Regions from separate parts of the Aliiglaciecola sp. SL4 genome, predicted to be linked through region 1. Evidence: predicted binding sites of a transcription regulator. Region 1 holds the regulator's gene; each other region holds the start of a gene.

Evidence for each region. Region 1 encodes sigma-54, which starts transcription at its own class of promoters, with help from an activator protein. Its sites were predicted from a motif close to GTTGGCACGNNNNTNGNNT; they were not measured.
Region 2: a site for sigma-54 is predicted at 2,512-2,530, ahead of AB6T38_RS00505 (PEP-CTERM sorting domain-containing protein). Genes of this name have one in related genera too.
Region 3: a site for sigma-54 is predicted at 1,965-1,983, ahead of AB6T38_RS06575 (DUF3192 domain-containing protein). Genes of this name have one in related genera too.

The regions. Positions count from the first base shown of each region.
Region 1 is NZ_JBGOSE010000013.1:27,245-31,501, forward strand. Features, by position in the region: gene lptA (lipopolysaccharide transport periplasmic protein LptA) at 1-401, shown strand, start outside; gene lptB (LPS export ABC transporter ATP-binding protein) at 401-1,126, shown strand; gene AB6T38_RS16015 (RNA polymerase factor sigma-54) at 1,188-2,666, shown strand; gene hpf (ribosome hibernation promoting factor) at 2,694-2,981, shown strand; gene AB6T38_RS16025 (PTS sugar transporter subunit IIA) at 3,000-3,446, shown strand; gene rapZ (RNase adapter RapZ) at 3,443-4,257, shown strand, end outside.
Region 2 is NZ_JBGOSE010000001.1:117,891-122,147, forward strand. Features, by position in the region: gene prsT (XrtA/PEP-CTERM system TPR-repeat protein PrsT) at 1-2,421, shown strand, start outside; gene AB6T38_RS00505 (PEP-CTERM sorting domain-containing protein) at 2,614-3,444, shown strand; gene AB6T38_RS00510 (ThiF family adenylyltransferase) at 3,935-4,257, opposite strand, start outside.
Region 3 is NZ_JBGOSE010000003.1:261,471-265,727, forward strand. Features, by position in the region: gene AB6T38_RS06565 (GNAT family N-acetyltransferase) at 352-996, opposite strand; gene AB6T38_RS06570 (DUF2789 family protein) at 1,275-1,505, shown strand; gene AB6T38_RS06575 (DUF3192 domain-containing protein) at 1,555-1,917, opposite strand; gene AB6T38_RS06580 (hypothetical protein) at 2,079-2,372, shown strand; gene AB6T38_RS06585 (hypothetical protein) at 2,396-2,599, opposite strand; gene syd (SecY-interacting protein) at 2,734-3,276, opposite strand; gene queF (NADPH-dependent 7-cyano-7-deazaguanine reductase QueF) at 3,443-4,257, shown strand, end outside.

The sequences.
Region 1 (4,257 bases):
AAATTTTAGCCGATGAGGTTGAAGTCATAGCCGGCTTAGGTGAAGGTAAAGAAGTATTTATTGCCCGAGGTAAACCGGCAAAGTATAGCCAAACCCTTGATGACGGAAGTAAGATCAGCGCTGCGGCTAATGAAATAAAATACGAAGTATCCAATCGAACTTTAACATTAAATGGCTCAGCTGAATTGAATCAGGATAGCAGCCTTGTTAAAGGTGAATCCATCCAATTCAATATGGAATTGGAACAATTAATAGCTGAAAGCAACAGTAATGCAGAGGGCGGAGTGACCGCTATTTTTCAACCTGAGAGTATCCGTAAACGTCAGGAAGAAGATGCAGAAGAAAAATCGAATGATTTAGAACAGCAAGGCACTGACAAGCTGCAGGATGAGCAACCTTAATGGCAACGTTAAAAGCGATTAACCTAGCTAAATCATACAAATCTCGACAAGTAGTACGAGATGTTAGTTTAGAAGTGTCTACAGGGCAGATTGTTGGATTGTTAGGCCCCAATGGTGCAGGCAAAACAACGACTTTTTATATGATTGTAGGGCTTGTTCCTTTAGATAAGGGCGATATTTATATTGACCAAACAGCACTAACTTTACAGCCTATGCACATTCGAGCTAGAAAAGGAATTGGGTATCTTCCTCAAGAATCGTCTATATTTCGTAAACTAACTGTTTATCAAAATATCATGGCAATTTTACAAACCCGAAAAGAATTGAGCTCAGACCAACGAGAAGAACAAGCAGATGCATTGCTTGACGAGTTTAATATAAATCATATCCGTAATAGCCTAGGCATGAGTTTATCTGGAGGAGAACGCAGAAGAGTCGAAATAGCACGGGCCCTGGCCGCCGCACCCGAATTTATTTTATTAGATGAACCTTTTGCAGGTGTGGATCCAATTTCTGTAAATGATATAAAAAAAATAATTCAACACCTGCGCGATAGAGGTATTGGAGTATTAATAACTGACCATAATGTACGTGAAACCCTAGACGTGTGTGAAAAAGCGTATATTGTAAGTCATGGTGAATTGATCGCTTCTGGAACTGCAGAAGAAGTTTTAAATAATCAACAAGTCAGAGATGTATACCTTGGCGAGCAATTCAAGCTATAGTACAGGTATGTTGTTTTTAACCAAAGCTTTGTGGCTAAACAAGTAAGAATATAAAAACTAAATGAAACCCTCGTTACAATTAAAATTCAGCCAGCAACTAACAATGACGCCTCAATTGCAACAGGCTATCCGTCTATTGCAGTTGTCAACGCTGGATTTACAACAGGAAATACAAGAAGCTTTAGAATCCAACCCGCTTTTAGAAGTAGAGGATGGTTCGGACATCCCCACAGGAGATTCCGCATTAGCAGATAGTAATGATAAATTTTCGGAAGAAACCGTATCCGCAAGTTCTGACTCAATGGATACAAACGAGGCATTAGAAAAAGCAGATATTCCGGACGAATTACCCATAGATAGCACTTGGGATGAATATATCAGTGCATCTTCAGCACCCGCATCAATTAGTGGTGGCAGCGGTGGTGATGATGATCAAATTTTCCAAGGTGAAACCAGCGAAAATATACAAGATCATTTGTTATGGCAAATGCGCTTAACCCCCTTTTCCGAAGTAGATACCGCTATAGCCATTGCCATTATCGACTCAATCGATGAATCTGGATATTTAACCATTAGCACTGAAGAAGTACTCGCTAGTCTCGACCACGAAGAGGTTGAACTTGATGAAGTTGAATGTGTTCTAAAACGCATTCAAATGTTCGATCCTATAGGTTCTGGTTCTCGAAATCCTCAAGAGTGTTTAATGGTACAAATGAATCAATTTGCCCCAGGTACACCTTGGCTAAATGAAGCTAAATTATTAATTAGTGAATATGCAGACCTTTTAGGTAGCAAAGATTACCGAACGTTAATGCGCAAAACTCGTTTAAAAGAAGACGATTTACGCGAAGCAATGCGTTTGTTGCAAACATTAAATCCTCGTCCTGGCAGCGCGCTGATAATTGGTGAATCCGAATACGTGATTCCTGATGTTTCTGTAATGAAAAAAAATGGCCGTTGGCAAGTAGAGTTAAACCCCGACAGTTTGCCTAAACTAAATGTTAATCAGCAGTATGCAGCGATGAGCCGCAATGCTAAAAACACCAGCGACAGTCAGTTCATACGTTCACATATGCAAGAAGCCAAGTGGTTTATTAAAAGCCTCGAAAGCCGAAACGACACATTGCTCAAAGTAGCCAACTGTATTGTTCAGCAACAAGTCGGATTTTTCGAACATGGTCCGGAAATGATGAAACCAATGGTGTTAAATGATGTCGCAGAAATGGTGGATATGCATGAATCAACTATTTCCCGTGTCACTACACAAAAATATATGCATACACCAAGAGGAATTTACGAACTGAAGTACTTTTTCTCCAGCCATGTTGCCACAGACTCTGGCGGAGAGTGCTCTTCAACGGCAATTCGCGCACTAATTAAAAAACTTGTCGCTGCAGAGCTTCCAACTAAGCCACTTAGCGATAGTAAGATTGCTGATCTACTGGCTGACCAAGGTATACAGGTTGCCCGTAGAACAATAGCAAAATACCGGGAGTCTTTATCGATCCCACCGTCTAACCAACGCAAGAGCCTGCTGTAGGCTCGTTAACAGAAGGAATACGCTAATATGCAAATTAACCTTACTGGCCATCATGTAGAAATTACAGATTCATTGCGAGATTATGTAGACACTAAATTTACGAAGTTAGAAAGGCATTTTGATCACATCAACAATGTCCATGTCATTCTCAATGTCGAAAAGCTTAATCAAAAAGCTGAAGCGACAGTTCATCTTAGCGGAGGCGAAGTTTTTGCAACCTCAGAACATAACGATATGTACGCAGCCATTGACGGATTAATAGATAAGCTTGATCGACAGGTGATCAAGCACAAGGAAAAGATTAAACGTCATTAACATATATTAGATTATTTAATGGAAATTAAAGACATCCTTTCCTCTGACTGCACAAGTTGTGCAGTCCAGGGGACAAGCAAAAAACGAATCCTTGAAACTATCAGCCTATTAGCGGCAGAAAAGATTGACGGTATTGACCAAACTACGATTTTGAATAGTTTAGTCAGTCGCGAAAAAATGGGTAGTACAGGAATCGGCAATGGTATTGCGCTGCCCCACGGCAGATTAGCTGGGTTAAAAGACGTAGTCGCAATATTAATTACCAGTGATCCTTCCATCAATTTTGACGCAGTCGATAATTGTCCTGTAGATATATTTTTCGCTATTTTAGTACCAGAAGATAAAGCCGCCGGACACCTACAAACCTTGGCCACTATAGCAACAAAGTTAAGTGACAAAGAGGTTCTTAAACGCATTCGCTGTGCTGAAGATAACGGACAGTTATACGAGGCAATTGTTTCATGAAGCTGATTATTATAAGTGGTCGCTCCGGTTCAGGAAAATCAATTGCACTGCGCTCTTTAGAAGATTTAGGCTATTATTGTGTTGATAATATCCCTGTTAACCTTCTGCCTACCCTTACTCATACAGTTATGGATGAGTATGACCAAGTTGCGGTAAGTATTGACGTAAGAAACCTTCCCAAAGTATCTGGTGAATTGGTGGAAATCCTCGATTACCTGCCTGCAAACTGGGATATGACTATTGTTTATTTAGATGCCAGTGATGACATACTAATTAAGCGTTTCAGCGAAACCCGTCGCTTACACCCGTTATCACGTCAAAACAAATCGCTTTCCGATGCCATTCAAGCTGAAGGTCAACTTTTAGCTCCTATAGCAGAACGTGCTGACTTATATTTAGATACTGACAAGCTTTCGGTTCATCAATTAGCTGAGTTAGTTCGTGAACGCATTCTAGGAAAGAAAAGCTCAAGACTGGTTTTAGTATTTGAATCTTTTGGATTTAAATATGGCATACCTAAAGATGCCGACTATGTTTTTGATGCGCGATTTTTACCTAACCCTCATTGGGAACCGGACTTAAAACACCTAAGTGGATTAGACTCACCAGTTGAAATATTTTTAGGTTCACAACCCATAGTGACTAAATTTATTTGGCAAATCCAAAACCTCATATCAACTTGGCTTCCCCACCTAGAAAGAAATAACCGAAGTTACGTCACAGTTGCAATTGGCTGTACCGGTGGACAACATCGTTCAGTTTATGTTGCTGAGTCATTAGCAAAAACATTCTCAGCCTCTCACCCAGATGT
Region 2 (4,257 bases), on a different contig from region 1:
ATTGCGTTCGAAGGCGGTTATTTTAAAAATGAAGTTTTACCCCTTTATTTAGGGACGCTCAACTTCTTACATCGAGATGATGAAATCATTCAAGTGGCCGAACGATTAACCGGACTTACTAGCGAAACCGAGGCCATAGCTCAAGTATATAAAGGATTAGCTTTATTTCGTAAAAACGAAGTGTCACGAGCTAAATTAGCTATTAAACGTGCTACAGAACTTTACCCCGACTCCTCATACAGCCGCCTAGGCAGAGCATACCATGCCTTAAATGATGGTGAAGTTACAGATGCATTAATTATTCTTGAAGAGTTACTGGTTGACGATCCTAAGTTCATGGAAGCTGTATTACTGCAAGGGCAATTAAGTATGCAGCAGCAAGATTATGCGACCGCAATCAAAGATTTTACTGAATATGTTGCGCAAAAGCCGGGGGATGCTCAAGGGAACTTTTTGCTTATCGATGCACTACTAAGAGATGAGCAATACGACAAAGCAGAATCGCTTACCGTTAGCTTGCTTAAAAAGCTGCCTGATAATCCAAAGCTTAATGAGTTTATTGGAATAGTTCAATTCCATAACAAAGATTACTCTGCGGCCAAAACATCAATGGAGCAAGCAATATCCTCTGGCTCAAACTCCCCAACTTCTCGCCTAATCGCAGGTGTAGCGTCCTATAACTTGCAGAAGTTAGAGCAAGCGCATAACCACTTAGCTGCAGTCCAAGATGTACTTCCTCTGTCACACCCTGCAAAGAGACTCTTTGCTGAAATTCAATTGCGTTTAGGCTATAGCACAGACGCAGCTCAGACTCTTGGTGGTATGGGGAATTATGACTTGAATGATTTGACATTGTTTACTCAAGCTGGATTCGATTTAATTAAAAGTGGAGATGACTCAAAAGCGCAAAAGATGTTGGAGTTGGCTAAGAAAACTGATCCTACTAACGCCGAAGAGTTAACTCGTCTTGGTATTTTAAAACTATCCCTTAAAGATGATTCAGGTAAAGACAATTTAAAATCAGCCATTGAGCTATCTCCTGAAATGGATACTGCAAGATTGATGTTGGCGCAAGCATACGTGAGTGAACAAAACTACCAAATGGCTATAGAGGTAGCTAAAAATTGGATTGCCTATGCTCCAAAGCAAGTTGTAGCACATAACTTATTAGCAGAAATTTATGAGGTGTCTGAACAAAATACGTTGGCCGAACAAACCCATAATGAGATTCTGGAACTGGCGCCTAATAACCCATCGTCACTAAAGTTTATGGCTGAATTAGCGAAGCAAAACGGAAATAACGAAGAAGCGCTTACGCTTCTTAAAACCGCTGCTGAGAACAACCCTGAGTATGTTCAAGGTTCTTTTGATTATTATGTTGAAGCATCACAACAAGGAAAAGATGAGCGGGCGAAAGCATTGAATTTAATTAAGTCCATGTATGAAAAGCAGCCAGACGATTTGATGAAACAGCTAAACTACGCTCGTGCACTTATATTGGCAGTTGAACCTCAAAAAGCACTTACTATTTTAGAGGATATAAAACCGACTAAGGATATGCCTCTAATCTATTGGAAGGGCAAAGCTGACAGTTATTTAGCCCTCAATAAACCATCAGATGCACTTAATGTTTATGAAACTTGGCAGCAACTAGAGCCTAAAAGAAGAGATCCTTGGAGTGGTGCAATTTATATTAATGATGGTTTGAGAGATTTTTCAAGCGCACTAGATACAGTTAAACGTGCGTTAGGGCACCATCAGGATGATCCTGAACTGAAACTAATGGAAATACACTATAGCTTAATGAGCGGTAATGTATTGGTGGCCAAAAGATTGATGAATAGTCTGCCAGAGCAAGTTAAGTCAGTAGTAACCGTAAAAGGTATTAATGGTCAGATACTTTTTGCTGAAGGTAAAATTAAAGAGTCATTACCTCTATTAGAAGAGTCTTATAATGCGAGTTTAGATGGTCGCTTTGCAATTTTAATAGCTAAAGCAAAAGCTAACTTAGAAAACGCTGACTCTGCAATAGATTTCCTTGAAAATCACTTAGTGAAACGTCCTAATGACGTGAATGTAAGGGGACGTTTAGCAGAAACTTATATGGACAAACAGCCTGAAAAAGCAATTGAACATTACGAAATGGTAGTGAAGTTTTTACCAGAAAATATAATTGCCTTGAATAATTTAGGGTGGTTATATTCAGAATCTGGTGACAGCAGTAAAGCCGTTACTTACGCGGAAAAAGCGGTCTCATTACGTCCAGAAAACCCTAAGTTGTTGGATACCCTTGGAGTTGCGTTATTGAATGACGGGCAAATTAAGCGCGCTATTGAAATAAGTAAAAAAGCGTTTGATATTGAACCTAGCAATCAAACTTACCGTGTACATTATGAAAATTCTCTTAAGGCTAATCAATAAATGCTCAGTTAAGGGTAATTAAAGTGTCAGTTTTTTTAACAGAGGTAAAAAGGTGGAATGATAAAAGTGTTAAAAAACAATAACTTAAAAGTTGGCCCGCTATGTGCATTATCTTTAGCCATGGAAAGCTTGTGAAATATTGGCAACTTTGCAACCTAAAACTTATAAATTACTTTAAGCTGGAGAATAGACATGAAAACTAAATCCTTAATAGCAGGAATAATTTTAGCAACGGGTTCTTCTGTTGCTATGGCTGACCAATTTTACATCGATGTTGGTGCTGATTTCGGCGATAACTTAAGAAACCAAGCTGCTGGTGCAACTAGTACAGGTTGGTTAGAACAAGCGACTTACAACTATCAATCTGAGACCCTTGTTACAGATGCTGACGCAAACGGTCTTAGCGATGGTGACGCAATTACGACTACTGGTGGATTCATTAGTGGTCCAAAGGGAAGTTCAGCGATTGCTTTTAATGCTGTTGAAGGTTTCTTACCAAACAGCTTTGGTCCTGAAAGTGACAACGATTACGGCGATTGGGGTTTAACCTTCCAATTCGAACTATCTGGTGAACTTGGTCCGGCTTTGGCAACTAACTACTCTTCAGGTGATATTACATTTTATTATTTTGAACCTACCTTCGCTGACACTTCTGAATTCGTAGAGTTATTTACTCTTGATTTTGTTTCAATTGTTCAGAGTTCTGGTGGTCCTTCTTTGAAGACTCTTGTTTCTTCTGTAGGTGCAGGTACAGTTAACGGTGTTGCCGCAGGTGACGTATTTAACTTCGCTGACGGTTCAATGACTGATTTGCTAGGCGATATGGTTGATATCTTCTCATTCGTAGATTTCAACACTGACCCTAAGGATGTAGAAGTTACTGATAACTTAGACGGTACTTATACTCTAAATGGTAACCACGACGGTTCAATTTCATTCCAAATTCCTGAGCCTTCAAGCTTAGCAGTTTTGAGTCTTGGTCTTCTAGGTCTTGCTGGTGCAGCTCGCAGACGTAAAAGCTAAGATTGCTTTAAAGTACATTAAAAACCCGGTTTAATCACCGGGTTTTTTATTTCCTGATAGTCCTACAAAGCAATAAATATTATTCTACTTAATTCATTTAACTTAACATTTCTTCGTAGCTTTACGTTCAATCTCCTGCCAATATCCAAGTTAGCTCCTAACCCTAAAAACAACCTTATCTTATGCTCTTTTATTATGGCCGAAAGGTTCAAACTTCTAATGTAGTTGCTTGATATAATAGTTATTTGACTCACCTAAGACTCATTGATTAAGAGTAAACGGTTTTTGGTAGTGAAATATTTAAATTGTAATGGTTTCAGACCAGCAAAACCTGAAGTTCTAGCTCTTCTCTACAAGGTATATCTATTTAAAATATAATTACGGAGTTAGAGCTTAAAAACTCTAAATAATGGCGGGAAATGGTCTACAGAAGTGGATTACGTTAGGTTATGGCGCGCTAATATTTAGTCAAATAAAAGCGCTTAGAAACTTAGCTAGGCTTGGTTTTACCAACTGCTTTTTTGACCATTGGAAACATGATGTACTTCTGGATAGGGTTTTTATTACCCCAAGGACGCCAGGTTTTTTTCGATTTATTTTTATATGCGTCTACGTGCCAACCCCAAGGGGCATGCAACACTTCTCCACGTTTCAGTAGTATTTTCAATACATTAGAATTTAATACACCAGCAGCCAAAGAAATCCCCATGGGGGTCGATGGAACTTTGCCTGCCCAAAAATCAACTTTGCTTTTATCAACTAGGTAGCTTAGCTGCAACATCGCTGGAGATAAGCCCATAATTAAATTATAAA
Region 3 (4,257 bases), on a different contig from region 1:
AGTGCCCCGAGCACGCTTTTTTTGCTAGCCATTATACTAAAGTCTAAATTTTTAAAATTAATTCAATATATTCATATAGTTAAATAATTAGTAAGCCTTACTCTAGGGGTTTATTCCGCTTAAGACTTACAGCCATGTACGAAATATCGTACAAATAAAATATCTTTTATCTTACCATTCAATTTAGGCTAATTAGTTTAAGGAGGAGGAATTTAAAATCTTGTCAATTTCAATTGTTACATGCTTAATAAAACAACAATATCGACATTGCAAATCTTAAGATAGAGGAGGGTTAAGAGAAGAAAAGTACCAGTTGCTGAGACTTTCTTCTCTTAAGAAATGAAGCGATATTCATGCTGAACGAGGTTTAAACATAATTTGGCCATTGATACGAGACACTTTGAGTTCTTCTAAGTATTGATATTTCCCGTCATCAAAAAACGACAAACATTTAGGTAGCGTTACATAAACACCCACACCTTCACTTTTCTCTTCTTCAAGAACAATACTATCAATAGCGCTCATTAGAAAATGTCCAAGACCCCGATGTTGATGATCAGGATGCACACCTATGAACGACAACATGTGATATTTTTCATGGGGAATACGCTCCCTCACACGCTGTTCTTTTTCAATCATTTGCTTTGTACCAATATAGCCCGCTGTAAGCAACATCTTCAAACGCCAATGCCAAAACCGATCAGGATTAAAAGCACTATCAGGTTTGATTAAACAAGCCACCGCCAATAATCGATCACTTTCAAACACGCCTATCATCGGCTGCTTAGCAGTCCAAAATGCATTCAACTCTTCTCGAATTGCTCCTCGTAAACGAGATTCATAACCTTCTTTATCAGAATCGAAGATGTCTAAAAATAGCGGATCATCATGATAAGCTTGGTACAAAATTGAAGCCGCGATCTTTAGATCTTCAGCAGCAAGGTAGACAGCTTTGATGGTATCCACTGGGTTTATGTCTTGTGCGGTATTTGACATAGTTCGACTCTCTTCAATTAGGAAACTTCACTTTACATAATTATTAACCATTTGTTAACAATTCATTAAACTCAATTGCAAACAATTTAGACTATTTTGTGCTGAATAGGTTGATTTATAGCCTATTCCCCCCAAGACTTAAAGAAACAACGGTAAAAGTATCCACGGCATAAAAGATAGCAACAAGGTGAAAAGCAACAACTCTAAGTTTCGAACCAATTAGCAAGGAACTGAATTGACGACCCGTTGAAAATAGAATTTCATATAGGAGACAGTACATGTTAACTGAAAATCTAGAATTGAAAGACTTGTTTTTACAACTAGGCTTAGCAAATGATGACGAGTCTATTGAGCGCTTTATTGCGGAACATAAAGGTTTAGATAAATCGATAAAACTTGAAGAAGCCACTTTTTGGACCCAGGCTCAGTCGACCTTTATTAGGCAGTCCTTTTTTGAAGATGCGGAATGGACAGAGTTAATCGATCAGCTAGACAATCGTTTACGATAAGCTAACTGGCTAGTTACAGCCCAACGATGCTGGGCTGTAGTTTGCAAACTTAAATGTTTTGGTAAGCGGAGTCGCCCCATCCGATTAGATTACCATTTTTGAATACCAATGGAGTACATTCATCTTTAGTGGTAACACCGTCACCTTCTCGACGCTGTGTGCGATAAAACAAAACGTTTATCTCGTCGTTATTTTGTTGGTATAACTCACTAAAATCTGGTGTACCGAGACGGCTTCTAATATCTGCAATCGCTGTATTTGACTCTAATCTTGCAATTGCCTTTCTATTCTTGCGCTCTTTTTGTTCCCAATCTGATTGATAAGAATAATCCCCTTCACCACCAACCGATATAACACAGCCAGATAAAGTAAGAGGTAAGATCAATGCTGCAGCAACAAGTGTTTTTTTCATTTTAAGTTCCTTGGAGTTTCAATTTTATTGTTTACATGCAGTCCACTATACAAAATTGAAGCCAAAAATTAACCCATTGATATATAACAAGATATATTAATGCATGTGATTCTCAATACAGTTAAAATAGCCACATTGGCTAATAATTAGTGTTTTTCATCATGTCAAATCAGCACCAGTACATTGCTTCACTGTGTAAAAATTTAAAATCTAAAGGAAAAGCGCCAAGTGTGGCGTTAATCAAAAAAGCATCTAACCGACCACTACCATTGCGGGAAGTTATTGATGTTTTAAGGCGCTGGCAAGACGAGCCAGAGCAATTTGCGGATCTAATTGAAGACGATGTTCCCATGCAGAAACCAACTGATTTAGCACAGCATGTAAATCAGTTAGAAAAACGCATCGCATTATTGGAACAGCAGGTGTTGAGCCTAACCCAAGCTTTGAAACAATAATCCCAAGCCTGTAGGCGGTGGCTTTAGCCCCGCAATGTGAATTGGATGTCCCCTACGCCATGGCCTAAAGGCCATACTACAGGTCCCGCGATGAGAATGGGGTGTTCATCTACCCCATGGCCTAAAGGCCATGCTACTGGCCCCGCGATGAGAATGGGATGTTCATCTATGCCATGGCCTAAAGGCCATGCTACAGGCCTCACAATATGAATGGGATGTTCCCCCACTCCATGGCCTAAAGGCCATGCTACAGGCCCCGCGATATGGATGGAATGTTCCCCTACTCCATGGCCTAAAGGCCATGCTACAGGCCCCGCAAAGTGAATGGGGTGTTCATTTATCCCATGGCCTGAAGGCCATGCTACAGGCGTGGGGTGAGCTGTTGGATAAATTCGATTAATGAATTCGCTAGGGTTTCTTGCGGCTCCAATCCTATCTGTTCCAACATGACTCGCCCTGTCTCATTATGCACACTCACAATAAAATCGTCTTCGTCGGTGATGGCAAAAAACAACGTGTCTTCTTGCCCTAAACGTCTTTTCATCAACACGTGGGCCACTAAATTTTGTTGTAATCGTTCAAAATCATCATCGTTCCAAGGCATCAATAATTGCAGATTCCCCCTTGGAGTTTGAGCATTTAGATTATCACTCCAAAAGCAGGTATAGTAATCCTTAAGTTGTTCATCCATTTTAATTTCAAGGGCTTTTTCAAAGTGTGCGAAGTGCCTGTCACTTGCTTGTTTAATCGGTAACCATGGGACCCACTCATCTTGCTCTCCTTTTTGCTGATAGCATTTTGATGGCCAGTTTTCATCGAACTGAATAACCAATGGATGTTGATTACGTTGATGACAATCGACATATTCAGAAACAAAATTTTGTAGTGCCGAATCAATGCTCACAGACTACACTTCCTTATATTTAAATTAAGATGACTTGAAACAAACGAAGTGAATACCAATTATCTGCGGTAATATGCGAATCGAATCTGATAGTGGCGTAATTGCGTAATAACAATCATCAAAAAGGTATTTACACTGCTCAAGTATTGTATAACGAGAAGACTAAATGACAAATAAAACCGATGAGATAAGTAATGCATCTCCGGCACTAGAAAAACTAACACTGGGTAAAACAGTTGAATATGTGCAAACCTATTCCCCAGAACTGTTGCAGGCAGTGCCCCGCAGTTTAAGTCGAGATACCATCGGATTAACTGGAAGCTTGCCATTTACTGGCGAAGATATCTGGAATGCATATGAGCTATCCTGGCTCAACATGCGAGGAAAACCGCAAGTTGCAATAATGCAATGTATTGTTCCGTTTGACTCGCCGCATTTAATTGAATCAAAAAGCTTTAAATTATATTTAAACAGCTTTAATCAATCTAAAATCGAATCCATACAAACATTAACAAACACCCTTACCTCAGATTTATCAAATTGCGCTGGAAAGTCAGTACAAGTAAAAATAATTTTGCCAAAGGATTTTGCTAGTCAAAAAATTGAAGATATGCCTGGTGAAAATATTGATGATCAAGACATAGAGTTTACTGATTACCAATTAGACGCCTCAGCATTAAAAATCACATCGAAGCAAGTGAGTGAAACACTTTGCAGTAACCTACTTAAATCCAATTGTCTGATCACTAACCAACCCGATTGGGGAAGTATTATGATCCGCTACTCAGGTGCTCAAATTGACCAAGAATCACTGCTGCGCTATCTAATTTCATTTCGCCTCCACAATGAATTCCATGAACAATGTGTAGAGCGAATTTTTCACGATATAAAGCATTACTGCAAACCATCAGAGTTAACCGTTTATGCACGCTACACTCGCCGCGGAGGACTTGATATCAATCCCTTCAGAAGTGATTTTGA